One region of the Enterocloster lavalensis genome, then DNA from elsewhere that is predicted to be linked to it. Evidence: a T-box and tRNA genes for the amino acid it is inferred to sense, from the RefSeq annotation. Region 1 holds a T-box; the other holds one or more tRNA genes.
What was found. The T-box of region 1 lies ahead of ACK2JC_RS26915 (valine--tRNA ligase). A T-box ahead of a tRNA ligase gene usually reads a tRNA of that ligase, here a tRNA-Val.
Positions count from the first base shown of each region.

Region 2: it has a tRNA-Val gene. The T-box ahead of ACK2JC_RS26915 (valine--tRNA ligase) is inferred to sense a tRNA for this amino acid. The anticodon was not compared.

Region 1 covers NZ_CP176637.1:5,993,978-6,001,325, reverse strand. Annotated here, with positions in the region: gene ACK2JC_RS26915 (valine--tRNA ligase) at 1-1,552, opposite strand, end outside; T-box leader at 1,635-1,865, opposite strand; partial or broken gene ACK2JC_RS26910 (YbaK/EbsC family protein) at 1,909-2,405, opposite strand; gene ACK2JC_RS26905 (hypothetical protein) at 2,645-3,457, opposite strand; gene ACK2JC_RS26900 (DUF5716 family protein) at 3,454-4,677, opposite strand; gene ACK2JC_RS26895 (DUF5717 family protein) at 4,751-7,348, opposite strand, start outside.
Region 2 covers NZ_CP176637.1:1,476,407-1,483,754, reverse strand. Annotated here, with positions in the region: gene ACK2JC_RS06535 (potassium channel family protein) at 1-171, shown strand, start outside; gene ACK2JC_RS06530 (TrkH family potassium uptake protein) at 168-1,682, shown strand; gene ACK2JC_RS06525 (DUF4118 domain-containing protein) at 1,672-3,147, shown strand; gene ACK2JC_RS06520 (Uma2 family endonuclease) at 3,311-3,880, shown strand; tRNA gene ACK2JC_RS06515 (tRNA-Met) at 4,024-4,097, opposite strand; tRNA gene ACK2JC_RS06510 (tRNA-Val) at 4,114-4,186, opposite strand; gene ACK2JC_RS06505 (diacylglycerol/lipid kinase family protein) at 4,348-5,274, shown strand; gene ispF (2-C-methyl-D-erythritol 2,4-cyclodiphosphate synthase) at 5,530-6,087, shown strand; gene cysS (cysteine--tRNA ligase) at 6,108-7,348, shown strand, end outside.

The sequences.
Region 1 (7,348 bases):
GAACCAGACCGTGGATCAGCACGGTGTGGAACGGTGACTTCCCGGTCTGCTCCAACCCGGAGAACACCATGCGGATGACCCAGAAGAAGATGATGTCATAACCGGTCACCAGCACGTCCGTGGGGTAGAAATACTCCAGGTCCTCGGTCTTTTCCGGCCAGCCCAGGGTCGAGAAGGGCCACAGGGCGGAGGAAAACCAGGTGTCCAGGGTGTCCTCATCCTGCACGAAAGAGGTGCCGCCGCACTTGGGGCACTTGCAGGGCGCTTCCTTGGCTACCACGATCTCGCCGCAGTCCTGGCAGTAGTAGGCCGGAATCCGGTGGCCCCACCACAGCTGGCGGGAAATGCACCAGTCGCGGATGTTCTCCAGCCAGTGCAGATAAGTCTTTCCAAAGCTCTCGGGCACGAATTTCAGCTCGCCGGTCTTAAGCGCCTCGATGGCGGGTTTTGCCATCTCCTCCATCTTTACGAACCACTGCTGCTTCACCATAGGCTCCACCGTGGTCTTGCAGCGGTCGTGGGTGCCAACGTTGTGGGAGTGGGGAACCACCTTGACCAACAGGCCCTGGTCCTCCAGATCCTTCACAATGGCCTTTCTGGCCTCGTAGCGGTCCATGCCGAAGTAAGGACCGGGTACGTTCACGGTGGCGTCGTCGTTTAAGATCACGATCTCTTCCAGGTTGTGGCGCTTGCCCACCTCGAAATCGTTGGGGTCGTGAGCGGGGGTGATCTTCACGCAGCCAGTACCGAACTCCTGGTCTACGTACGCGTCGGCGACCACCGGGATCTGGCGGCCGGTCAACGGCAGCTCCAGCATTTTCCCGACAATGTCCTTGTAGCGCTCGTCCTCCGGGTTCACCGCCACGGCGGTGTCGCCCAGCATGGTCTCCGGACGGGTGGTGGCGATCTCCACAAAGCGTCCGGGCTCGCCTACTACCGGGTAGTTGATGTGCCAGAACTTTCCTTCCTGCTCCACGTGCTCCACCTCGGCGTCGGAGATGGAGGTCTGGCAGACCGGACACCAGTTGATGATCCGGGAGCCCTTATAGATGTATCCCTTCTCGTACAGCTTGACAAATACCTCCAGAACCGCGTCGGAACAGCCCTCGTCCATGGTGAACCGCTCCCGGTCCCAGTCCGCGGAGGAGCCCATCTTGTGCAGCTGGTTCACGATGCGGGTGCCGTACTCCTCTTTCCAGTCCCAGCACTTCTCCAAAAAGCCGTCCCGGCCCAGATCGTGCTTGTCGATGCCCTCCTGCTTCAGCTTGTCGATGACCTTGACCTCGGTGGCGATGGCCGCGTGGTCCGTGCCCGGCTGCCACAGGGCCTCGTAGCCCTGCATCCGCTTGTAGCGGATCAGGATATCCTGCATGGTGTTGTCCAGGGCGTGTCCCATGTGCAGCTGTCCGGTGATATTGGGCGGGGGCATCACGATGGTGAAGGGCTTTTTGTCCTTGTTCACCTTGGCGTGGAAATACTTTCCGTCCAGCCACTTCTGGTACAGGCGGTCCTCAATGTCCGCCGGATTGTAAGTTTTTTCCAATTCTTTCATTGATCTCACATCTCCTTTTCTGCCGGGCCTGCGGGGTGGTTTTTTTACATATAAAAACGCCCTCTGCAAACCCCTATTGTCTGCAAAGGGCGATCGTAACCGCGGTACCACCTTTGTTCACCGGGAAATTCCCGGCCTCATTGCGGCTGTTAACGGGGGCCGCCCGGGAACGCCTATCCGCCGGTAAAAAAGCGTGTCAGTGTTCCGGCTCCGAAGCTACCTTCCGCTGCGCCTCTCCCGGACGGCCTTTCAGCCTGTGAGCCGTCCTCTCTGCCGGCGGCGCCGGCGTACTCCTCTTCTTCACTGCCATTATTCAGATATATACTTTCTCATGATAATGATAATCTGCCGTTTTGTCAAGCAGTTTCTTTCACCTGCTCCTGCTCCCGCCAGCCCTTGCACACGTCCACCCATTTCTCGCAGCCCGAGGACAGCTCCAGCTCCGGGATGCTCAGGCGCACGGCGCTGTTGGCGCTGCCGCAGGCCGGGTATACTTCCTCAAACCGTTTCAGGGACTGGTCCAGGAATACCCGGACGCCGGGTTTTACGCCAAAGGGGCAGACGCCGCCTACTGCGTGGCCTACCAGGTCCTCGGCCTCCTGGGGGTGAGCATCTTCGCTTTGGTTCCGAACTCATCTTTGTATCTGCGGTTGTCTACCTTGGCGTCCCCGGCGGCTACTACCAGGACGGGCGCTCCGTCTACCATGAAGGATAAGGTTTTGGCGATGTGGGCCGGCTCACAGCCTACTGCCTGCGCCGCAAGATCTACCGTGGCGCTGGATACGTCGAATACCTGGACGCGTCCGCCCAGATTGAAATGGTTTAAGTGATCTTTTGCTATGTTAAATGCCATGTTTGGTTCCTCCATTTTTATGATGTTGGGGGTGATATATTCTGACCGCACGATACTGTGTTTCCTGGGGTTAGGGATGGGGGTGTTCCGGCCGCCCGACGGCTTATCTTCTTGACCGGAAAAGACCGGTCAAGAAGCATCGGATGTCCATCCGATGGGAAAAATGCTGGAGAAAGCCGCTTACAAGCGAGCTTGACGCGGCTTTCTCCAGCATTTTTCCCGCCGTCTATTCTGTTTCGTTATATCATTACCCGGTATTCCTGCTTCCATTGTTGGATCATTTTCGCGGATCCCTCGGCTCGCTTGACAGGGTCCTTTTTAAACAGCTCACGCAATCGCACTACGTCCTCGTTCACAAGCGCGCTTTGGCGGGCTGTCTCCAGCTCCTTCTCCCACTCTTCGATCAGCTCCCTGGTAAACAGGGCGTGGTAGCGCTCTCCTATGGGCAGCGCCGGCTCGAACACGGTCAGGTAGTAAATCTGCTTTAAGGTGCCCATGTCCTTGTTCATGTTGTAGGATTTGTCCAGTGCCTTGAAGGCACGGTCAAACTGGAACATCTGGGCGTAGGAAGCTCCCAGATTATGGTAGATTCCGGCCAGAAAACCGTCGTCCACCACCTTGTCTTTGGGATATTCCAAAAGCCGCTCGTAGCGTTGGGCCGCCTTGCCGTACTGCTTTTTGTGGAACAGGTCGTCCGCCCTGGCCTTGGCGTACTGGGCCGGGTGAAGCTTTCTTAAGCCCGCCACGGTCTGGCGGAAGCGGCTCTGCTCCTGGTCCGTGTAATAGTCGCACTCGGACAGGATCAAAAACAGCAGATCGTCGCTTTTTGATTTGCCGTCCATCAGCACCTTCAGCTTGTCCGCCAGATAGGCCATGTCCAGCTCTTCCCGGATAAAGACCAGAAGGGATTCGTCCACAAAGTCCTCCATCACCAGAAGCGGGTGATTGTAGATCACATAACACAATTCCTGGGAGGAGTGGATGTGGATTCCCAAAATCTCAATATAGTAAGGATGTTTCACCGGCTCATACCGGCACAACAGCAAACTCATAGCGTCACCTCTTGCTTAATCACCGCGTCCGAGGCCGGAAACAACTCCCCGAAGCCCTTGTCCCGGATCACCGTCACCATGGTCCGCTCGTCCAGAAAGGCCAGGCTCATCTGAATCCTGGTGGTTCTGGGGGGACGCTTGGGGAATCCGGTCAGGGGAATCCGCACCAGTTTCTTTTTCTTGGAATCTAACGGCGTGATCGTAAACTCGATTTCGTTCTGGTCGTCCAGAATAAAATCCATGGTACTCTTGGACTCGTACCAGTTGTCCCCGTAGGACGCCAGCACCAGCGAACCCTCCTTCTGCCCTCTCACCACCCGCATGGACACCTCTGTCTTGAGCCTGCCCTCGCAGATGAAAATATAGGGGTAGGATGTGGCGCTCTGCCGGCAGTCCGCGCCCTTGTAGGCCGCTCCCCTGGCGAAGAGCACCGGCTCCGCGAACACCTTCTTGCGGTGGCAGACCAGCTTCATAAACTCACCCGCCCAATCCGTGCGGTCGAACCCCTTTCCCGTCAGAAAGATGGAGGAAAACAGCTTCTTGGACAGCAGCCGCTCCCCGCAGGAGCAGAGAATCCGGTCCGCCAGACGGCTGCCCGACGGGGAATCCAGAATGTCCAGATTGAACGCCTCCTCCATATTTTCGCTGTCGGCCTGAACCATGTTCCGGCGCAGCCCCCGCTGCACCTTCATCTCATAGTAGCAGAGACGCTGGTTGGATAAATCAAACAGCCCCACCTGGTTGGTCCACAGATCCTTTTTCTGGCTCAGCACATAGTAGACAAAGCTCTCCATATGGCTGATCACGTGAACCTTCTCCCTGGGAATGCCCAGAAAATCGGCGCAGTACATCAGCGTATCCGTCATCTTGGCGTCCACCTGCTGAAGGGAAATCACCAGCTGGTCCACCTCATTCTCCCCGAATTCCTTTATGGGGTACTCTAACATTTTCCGGACAAACAGGTTTAACAGCTCCCGGCCCGTGTAACGGATCCCCCCGATGGTGGAGGTTCCGTCCTTGCGGACCATCTTCAGAAGCTTGTCCACAATCACACCCTCGCCGACCAGGGTGCAGGCGTAGGCCTCCTCCCCCGCCAGCCAGACTTCTTCCTGCTTCTTGCGGCATATCACCGTCGGAATCGTCCATGACTTTTCCTCATCATAACAGCTGATCCTGGTATAGTCGTCATTCAGGTCCAGCCCAATCACAAGCCCGTCCATAGACAGCCCCTTTCCTCACAATATATTCCTCATAACCGGACAAGGCTCCGCCCGGTTGTCAATCCTCAGACAATCAAATAATGGGAAACAGCTCCGAGAGAACCGCAGCCTTCTTCAGGTAGTCCTCCATGGCCTTTTTCAAGGCTTCCTCGTCCTTTTTGCCCTGGGCGGCTCCCATCTGGTTTAAGAGGGCAAAACGGCTGTTTTCCTTTCCGTCCAGCTTGTGGTCGCAGGCCACCCGGCCCTCGGCCGCCAGAACGCGTTTTCCCTCTTCATAATCGTAAATCCGGTACTCCATGGACTCGCCCTCAAACAGTATCTTCTGTTTGACGAAAATCCCCTGGTAAACCCGGCGTATCTCCTCGCTGTGGAACTGCTCCTCGTCCGGCAGAATCCGCACCAGAAGTTCCGGCCTGCCGTCCCGTCTGCCGATGTACTCCACCATGGCCTTGTCCATGATGTCCTCCGGCACCGCCATGTGCCGGGACAGCTCCCGGGTATAGGGGAACACCAATCCCTCCGCGATCAACAGCCCTCCGATCAGGCGGCAAAGCCTTGACTGCTCCTCCGTGAGCTTTTGACAGCCCGCGTAGTAGTAGGTCAGGGCCAGCAGGTAGATGGTGGGCACCTTGTCCTTCTCGATGCTCTGGTTCACGGCGCTCTCCAGGTACTCGAACACCCGCCCGTCCACCTTTTTGCGCTCCAGGAAATAGGCCACGCTCTTCTCGGTGAAATAGGCCTTCACCACGCTCTCCCGGGTCTTTTTGCGGTTCACGTAGAGCTGGAACACGGAGTCGATCTGGTCCGTGCTTCCGGTGAACATCATCTGGGCCAGAAGCCGCTCCTCCAGGTCGTAGGTCTCCACGTGCTCCTCCACGCCCCGGATCAGCACCTCGTACATCTGGCTCACCGTGCCGTTATAGTGCTCGCAGAGATAATCCAGGATCACGCTGTCGTACCGCCCTTCCCGGAACACGCCGTAGGACAGGTTTAACAGGATTTCATCCTGGTCGAATAAGTTCTGTAAAATCATCTTGGCGCAGAGCTTCATCCGCCGCCCCGGGCTGATCTGGCCGCTTCCGTAGAGGCGGATCATCTCGTAGGCTTCCCGGTAATAATTCTGGCTGATCAGCGTGCTGCAGATTTTCTGCCGCTGCTCTGTGGTCAGCTCCTCCTTGTCCATCTGCACCAGATAGGCGCAGTCAAAGGCCGCCCCATCCCCGCTCTCATCCTCGGCCTTGCGGCAGTAGTAGTCCGTCACCACGGTGGACAGCCTGCGGGCGAACACCGGGTTTAAATCCAATCCCTGCAGAATCTGCTCCACAAATTCCGCCTGATCGTCGTCCGCGATGCCGGTCTCCAAAATCCGGCGGCATTCCGCCAGCCGCAGCATGGTGTGCTCCGGGTAGACCTGGTAGCATTTCTCCAGAAGCTCCGGCTTATCCATCACCGGAACCTTCCAATATTGTACATCCGCGTACCGGTTGCCGAAGGCGTCCTGGAACAGCAGCACAATGTTGTCCGCGTAGATGGGCACATAGGCCGCCTGGTCCTCCAACAGGTAAGCGTAGTCCTCATTCAGTTCCTCATAGCGCACGATCACGTATTTCATCCGGCTGTCCCGGCATTTGATGCGGTAGGACCGCAGAATCCCGGGCAGCACCCGGGCCACCCGCCGGTCGATCATGTCCCGGTAGATAATGTGGTCGTAAATCACCGCCAGACGGCTGTCGATGCGGGAGGCAAACAGCTGCTCCATTGCGAACTTCTCCATGTGCCGGGTGTAGGTCTGGTACAGCTCCAGGGATGGGTTCATGTACAGCAGAATGTTCTTGTACAGCACCTTCCGGCTGTGCTCGTCCAGATCCTTCTCGTAGGAAAAGTACAGCAGCACCTCCCTGGGCAGCAGATGGCCGTAATCCCCGGGAAGGGAGTAGAGAAAATACTCGTACAGCCGCGTCAGATTCACGCCGCTCTCCAGGGCCAGCTTGTACCACTGGAACGCGCCCGCTCCCCTGCGGTCCCCCTTGATCAGGATGCTGCAGACCGCGGTCAGAAGCTCCACCCTGGGGTACAGCTCGTAGAGCCGCGTCATCAGCCGCTCGTACATCCTGCGGTAATGGCGCAGGGACAGGGCCTGGTGGGCGGCCTTTTCAGCCAGTTCCCGGCTCACCATGGCCTTTCTGGCTCCCAGGTACAGCGCCTGGACCTCAAAATCCCCCAGGGAGGCCATAAGATCCGGATGGTCCTCCAGCAGGCGGCAGGCCGCGGTGTACAGGAAGGGGCTGCGGCAGCCCTCCTGGTGCATGGCTTTCATGCGCAGATACAGCTCCAGCGGATTCTGCTTTAAGGTGGGGTCCAGCTTTAACAGCAGGAAAAACAGGTATTCCCTGGAAGAGTCCCCCTCCTCCAGATATTTTCCGATCAGGCGGATTAACGACTCCCGCTGGGACTGCGAGGGCGACAGCTGCATCTTCAGATACTGGTAAAAGCAGTAGTTTTCCACGTACTTTTCCCGCCGCTCCATCACGTGGTCCCGGCATTCCTCCAGTACGGAGGCCGCCGCGTCCTTCCTGCCGCCCTCCAGAAACAGCTCCGCCTGCAAAAGCCGGACCAGGTCGTCCTCCCGGTAATTCTCCCGCAGCTGTTCCACCTCCGCCGCCATCTGGTT
Region 2 (7,348 bases), 1.9 Mb from region 1:
ATCGAGCTGGGCGAGGAGACGATCATCTGCTGCATCATCCGCGGGGCAAGGATCATCGTGCCCAGGGGACAGACCTCCATCCAGGCCAACGACAAGCTTTTGGTGCTGTCCACGCCTCAGAGGCAGAGCCAGGTGATTGCAGCCATTATGGGAAGGGAGCGGGATGAATGAGGGGGAGCTTCAGGAGCGAGGTCAGCGGGTGGCGTCTGATCGCCGGTTATCTGGGCGTGGTGCTGATGCTGATCGGAGGAATCATTCTGCTGCCCCTGCTGGTGCTGGCCGCATATCCCGGGGAAGCAGTTTGGGCCAGCTGCTTTCTGGTCCCGGGGGTGGGAGCGGTATTGGCCGGGTATCTGTTCTACCTGCTGATACGGGGAAGGGAAAAGCTGCGCCTCTGCGGACGCCAGGATGCGCTGATCGTGGTGTGTTCCTGGATTCTGGCAATCCTGTTCTGCGCAATTCCCTTTCAGATGACCGGACAGTACAACCTGACCCAGGCGGTATTTGAATGCACCAGTGGGTGGAGCACCACCGGGCTCAGCGTTGTGGATGTGGAGCAATGTCCGCGGATTTTTCTGATATTCAGGAGCATCATGCTGTTTTTCGGAGGCGTGGGACTGGTGCTGGTAATGGTTTCGGTGCTGTCCGACCGGCACGGGATGCGGCTCTACAGCGCGGAAGGCCATTCGGACCGGCTTCTGCCGAACCTGGTGAAGTCAGCCCGCATGATCATTGCAATCTATACCGGTTACATACTTTCCGGCACGTTCCTGTATATGGTGTTCGGCATGGATTGGTTTGACGCGCTGAATCATTCCATCGCGGCACTGTCCACCGGGGGATTTTCCACCAGGGCGGAGAGCATCGGCTACTACAACAGCGCTGCAATCGAGGCGGTAACCATCGTGCTGATGCTGCTGGGCTGCACGAATTTTTTGGCGCACCTCTACCTGATCCGGGGAAAGTTCGGGAATTTTTTTCAATACTGCGAGGTGAAGTTCCAGCTCTTTGTCTGCGCCCTGTTTACGCCGGTGTTGGCGGTGTTTCTGGTTCTCGGCGGATTTGCGGGCGGGGTGGGGCAGGGGCTTCGGGACGGCATTTTCCAGGCTGCCACGGCGTTGACCACCACGGGATTTCAGACAGTTCCCAGTTTTGCCGTCTGGAGCAGCCCGCTGATTCTGCTGATGACGCTTCTCATGCTGATCGGCGGCGGCACCGGATCCACTGCGGGCGGAATCAAACAGATCAGGGTCTGCATTGCGTTAAAAAGTCTTTGCTGGAGTCTGAGGGCGCGAATCACCCAGAAACGCACGATACACGCGGACGCCCTGCGCAAACTGGACGGGTATGAGTATCTGACACCGGAGAGCCGTCTGGAAAATCTGGAGTTTATTCTGCTTTATATGGCGGTGTTTACGGCGGGAACCCTGGTGCTGTGCGCCTGCGGTTACGGCATCGGCGACTCCATGTTCGAATTCTCGTCGGCGTTGGGAACGGTGGGGCTGTCCGTGGGCATTACCGCAGCCGATGCCCCGCCGGTGGTGCTGTGGGCGGAAATCATCGGTATGTTTGTGGGACGCCTTGAACTTTATGTGGTGTTTGTGGCCGCCGTCCAGTTCGGGCGGGAGGTGAAAGGCGGATATAAGAACAGAAAAAGGGGATTTGGGTCTTATGTGGGATAATGAGAGATTTGCCGGAACACCGGCTCGGAAAACAGGGACCGCTCTGGCTATTTACTGCCTGGCCACGCTGTTTGCGGTGGGGCTGTTTGCGGTGGGCCTGAGGGTGGAAAACATTATTCTGGTCTATCTGATCAGCGTGATCGTGATGATGATTGAGCTGCGGGCCTTTGTGTGGGGCGGACTCTATACCATCGTGTGTATTATCACCTTTAACTTTCTCTTCACCGAACCCCGGTTTACGCTGCGTGTGGCGGATCCAAACTATGTGATCATGATGGCGATTTTTCTCGCGGTCTCCGCCATAACGGGGCTGCTGCTGTCGTGGCTTCAGGAACAGGTGGAACTGTCACGGCAGAATGAAAAGCGCATGAAGGCGTTGCTGGAAATCAGCAGCGGTTACCTGACGCTGACCGGCATGGACAATATTGTGTACTACTGCCTGAAAAGCCTGTATCAGGCAGCGGGCGAGCGCTGCCGGGTCTATATCGCCCAGGGCCCGGGAAAGTTGGGCGCGCCCTATTATATCAAGGCCCAGTTCCCGGACGAGAGCGTGATGGACAACGACACGCCGGCCGACTGGTGTTTTATCAACAATACGGTCTGCGGGGCCAATACCAGCTTTTTCGGAGATTCGGGCTGGGTGTATCTGCCGATCCGCAACCGGGACGCATGTCTGGGCGTGATCGGCGTTTACACGGAGGGACGGGAAATCGACGGTGGGCACATGGTATTTATCAATACCGTGCTGTCGGAGATGGCCATGGCGGTGGAGAAGGAGCGGATGGTTCCCAGGTGTTCGGGACGGACGGCGGAGAAACCGGATGCGGCCGGTCCGGATGCCGCCGCCCGGTCCTTTCTCCGCGATTTCGGCGAGCCGCTCCGGCAGGCGGCGGAGTCTGCAGAGCGGCTTTTACAATCCGGGGAGGCGGACAGAGACGGCAGGCGCAGGGCCCTCTCCGGGCTGGCGCTGAAGCTGGAGACGCTGCATAACCGCGCGGCTAACCACCTTCAGGCGGGTCTGCTGGAAACGGACGGCCTGAAGGTCAGACGGGAGAAAACCGACTTCGTGGAACTGGCAGCCGCGGCAATCGGCCCCTACAAGCTGTGCTGCGGGGAGCGGATTGTGTGGATGAGCCCCGCAGCGCCCATGTTTGTGCGGGCCGATGCAGAGCTTATGAAGCTGGCTGTGGCCAATGTGCTGAACAATGCCCTGGTCCACACGCCGCCTGAATCTCAGGTTTCGGTCAATCTGACCGGGGATGAAGGCTACTGCCGCCTGGAAATTGCAGACCGGGGCTGCGGCATCGCGCCCCGGGCGCTGAGCGGAGAGGACATGGACAACCCCAGGGGCGGACTGGTGCTCTGCGGGGAGATTGTCCGTGCAAATGAAGGGAAAATGGTGGTCCGCAGCAGCCGGTTCGGGGGGACGTCGATTGTGATTTCGCTGAAGAATGAGACGGGGTGAGGGATAGGAGATTTGGGTGCTCTGACCCGTTCTCAAATAAAGAGAATCGACAAACGCTTGTCGCTTGATACTGGAAAACCAGCGATAAATGGGTTATACTATTGTTAATAGATGAGAGAGGAAGATTATAAACAGGGGAATAAGCAGATAGGGAGGTAGAATTATGCCATTACCAAACCAGAAAACCTATACAATAGAAGATATCTATGCTCTGCCAGATGGAGAACGGGCGGAATTGATTGATGGACAGATCTATTATATGGCACCACCAAGCACGACACACCAGAGAGTGCTGAATTATCTAAACACAGAAATTAATTTGTATATCCGGAATAAAGATGGAAAATGTGAAGTGTTTCCAGCGCCATTTTCTGTATATCCGGAACTGGAAGGGGAAGATATCAAAATATATCTTGAACCGGATATTTCGGTGATTTGTGATAAAGGTAAATTGGATGAGAAAGGATGTCATGGGGGGCCTGACTGGATCATAGAGATTGTTTCGCCAACCAGCAAACGCATGGATTATTACACCAAAATTTCAATCTATAGGGCGGCGGGAGTGCGTGAATATTGGATCGTGGATCCGATGCGGGAAAGTATAACTGTCTATGATATGGAGCATGATGCAGCTCCTGTTATTTATCATTTTACGGACAAGGTAAAGGCAAGCATCTATGATGATCTTGAGATTGACTTTGCAGAGGTGAAAAGATTAGTGAGTGGAAAATAATGGGAAAATAAGAACATTCAGATTATGGGTGTTCTTTTTTATTTAAATCATTTATGGGGAACAGGCTGGAGATGTGTAAATATAAAAATTATTAAAAAAAACCCTGAAACACTCGATCGATCAAGCTTCCAGGGGTTTTTAAGTAGCGGAAGGGAGATTTGAACTCTCGACACCACGGGTATGAACCGTGTGCTCTAGCCAACTGAGCTATTCCGCCATATTAGGTTTTTGGATGGGGCCTATAGGGCTCGAACCTATGACCCTCTGCTTGTAAGGCAGATGCTCTCCCAGCTGAGCTAAGACCCCTCATCCGCTGCCGCGCTTGTCTCACTCGCGACTGCTTGAACAGTATATCCCATATTGTTTTAATTGTCAATACTTTTTATTCCATTTTTTTATAGAAATTTTCTTAGTGTTTTCAACTATTATATGATATACTAAGGAAAGAATAAATATGGGAGGGTTTCATGTACTATTTTATTGTGAATCCCAATGCCGGATGCGGAAAAGGCGGCAGGCTCTGGCGGGCCGTCGCCATTTATCTGGAAAAGCATCAAGTGGAATATGAAGCCTATCTTACAGCTGGCAGGGGCGACGCCCGGAATATTGCCAGGGAACTGACGGATGGCAACCGGGAACCGCAGGTGATCGTGGCGGTGGGCGGGGATGGGACGATGAACGAGGTCCTGGACGGCCTGGTTTTTTGCGGCCCTCTGACCCTGGGATATATTCCCGCCGGTTCCGGCAATGACCTGGCCAGGAGCTTAAAGCTCCCGGGGAATCCGGTGAAGGCTCTGAAGCGCCTGCTGACACCGCGGCATTACCGGATGCTGGATTACGGCATTCTCACCTACGGCACCCAGGAGGTCAGCCACAGGCGGTTTCTGGTCAGCGCGGGCATTGGCTTCGACGCTGCGGTCTGTCACGATCTGTTGGAGTCCAAGCTCAGGCAGCGGCTTCGGCGCGTGGGCCTGGGACGGCTTTCCTATTTGATATCCGGCATCCGCCAGTTATTTAAATGCAAGCCCTGTAAGGGCTATATCATACTGGACGGGGTGAAAAAGGTGGAGTTCAACCACATCGCGTTCATTTCCTGTCATATACAGCCCTTTGAGGGAGGCGGATTCAAGCTGGCGCCCAGGGCGAACTGCAGCGACGGAAAGCTTTCCGTGTGCGTGGTCAGCCACGCGGCCAGGCGCAAGCTGGTGCCCATTCTTCTGGAGTCCCTGACCGGCAATCACGGCAGGCGCAAGGGAGTGAGAACTTACGAGTGCGGGGAGCTTTTCATCCACACGGAGCGGGGACTTCCGGTCCATGCGGACGGGGAGAGCTGCGGGATCCAGTCGGATTTGCAGTTGGGGTGCATTGCAAGAAAGATTCGGATTGTGGGATAATGTTTGGCGCTGCGCACCGCAGCGCCGGGATAAGTTTACAGCGCGGGGGCCGGCGCCGGGACAGGGAGATGTTCCGGCGGGGCGCCCGTTGTCTGATTGTATGCAATGGTCTGCGGGCGCTTACGGAACGGAATGGGACGTTTGCGCGGCCGGCGGGCCGGTACAATCCATACGGCGGATACAGAACCGGCCCTGGCCGGTGAAACGAACACGGCAGAATATGATTGATCAGAATGGAAAGGAATCGGACAGATTATGAGAATTGGACAAGGATACGACGTACACCGCATGGTGGGGGAGCGCAGGCTGATCCTGGGAGGCGTGGAGATTCCCTATGAGAAGGGGCTTTTGGGCCACTCGGACGCGGACGTGCTGGTCCACGCGGTGATGGACGCGCTTTTGGGGGCCGCGGCCCTTGGGGACATCGGGCAGCATTTTCCCGACACGGACCCGGCATATAAAGGGATTTCCAGCATAGAACTGTTAAAGCACGTGGGAGCGCTGCTGGAGGAAAAAGGATATGTGGTGGAGAACATCGACGCCACCATTATCGCCCAGCGGCCCAAGCTGGCGGCCTACCGCCCGCAGATGGCGAAGAATATCGCAGAGGCCCTGCATTTGGACACGGGACGGGTCAGCGTGAAGGCTACCACCGAGGAGGGACTGGGCTTTACGGGCAGCGGCGAGGGCATTGCGTCACAGGCAATTACCTTATTGACGGAAGTGGCTGATTACTGCTATGATAATAGAATGATTCAAACCGGCTGCGGCGGCTGTGGCGGCTGCCAGAAGAACGACGGGGCGGAAATGTAAAAACCGAGGAGAGTAAGAGTATGAAAATATTTAACACGCTGAGCAGAAGGAAAGAAGAGTTTGTTCCGTTGACTCCGGGGGTTGTGAAGATGTACGTGTGCGGACCCACGGTGTACAATTTCATCCACATTGGAAACGCCAGGCCCATGATCGTGTTTGACACCGTGCGCCGCTATTTTGAGTACAAGGGTTACGAGGTTCAGTACGTGTCCAATTTCACGGACGTGGACGACAAGATCATTAAGAAGGCCATCGAGGAGGGCGTGGACGCGGATACCATTTCCAAGCGCTATATCGAGGAGTGCAAGAAGGACATGGCTTCCATGAATGTAAAGCCCGCCACCGTCCATCCCCTGGCCACGGAGGAGATCTGCGGCATGCTGGACATGATCGGGACCCTGATTGAGAAGGGCCACGCCTACGCGGCGGCCGACGGCACCGTGTATTTCCGCACCGGTTCCTTTAAGGAATACGGCAAGCTGTCCCACAAGAACCTGGAGGACCTTCAGTCCGGTTTCCGCGAGATCAAGGTCACCGGCGAGGAGGGCAAGGAGGACCCGGCGGATTTCGTGCTGTGGAAGCCGAAAAAGGACGGGGAACCCTTCTGGGAGTCTCCCTGGTGCCAGGGCCGTCCGGGCTGGCACATCGAGTGCTCGGTGATGTCCAAGAAATATCTGGGAGAACAGATCGACATCCACGCAGGCGGCGAGGACCTGATTTTCCCACACCACGAGAACGAGATCGCCCAGAGCGAATCCGCCAACGATAAGCCCTTTGCCACCTACTGGATGCACAATGCATTTTTGAATATCGACAACCGGAAAATGTCCAAATCCCTGGGCAATTTCTTTACCGTGCGGGAGATCGGGGAGAAGTACGATCTCCAGGTGCTGCGTTTCTTTATGCTCAGCGCCCACTACCGCAGCCCCTTGAATTTCAGCGCGGATCTGATGGAGGCCTCCAAGAACGGCCTGGAGCGCATCATCACCTGCATGGAGAAGCTGCGGGATCTGGAAAGCAAAGCAAGCGGCAACGCGGAAACCTGCGATGAGCAGAACAGCATGGCTCAGGCCGACGCCCTGCGCGGGAAATACGAGGCCGCCATGGACGACGATTTCAACACCGCCGACGCCATTTCCGCTGTATTTGAGCTGGTGAAGCTGGCCAACTCCACGGCGGATGCGGACAGCACCGCACGCTATGTCTCCTATTTAAAGGATATGATCCAGGAGCTGTGCGACGTGTTGGGCATCATCACTGA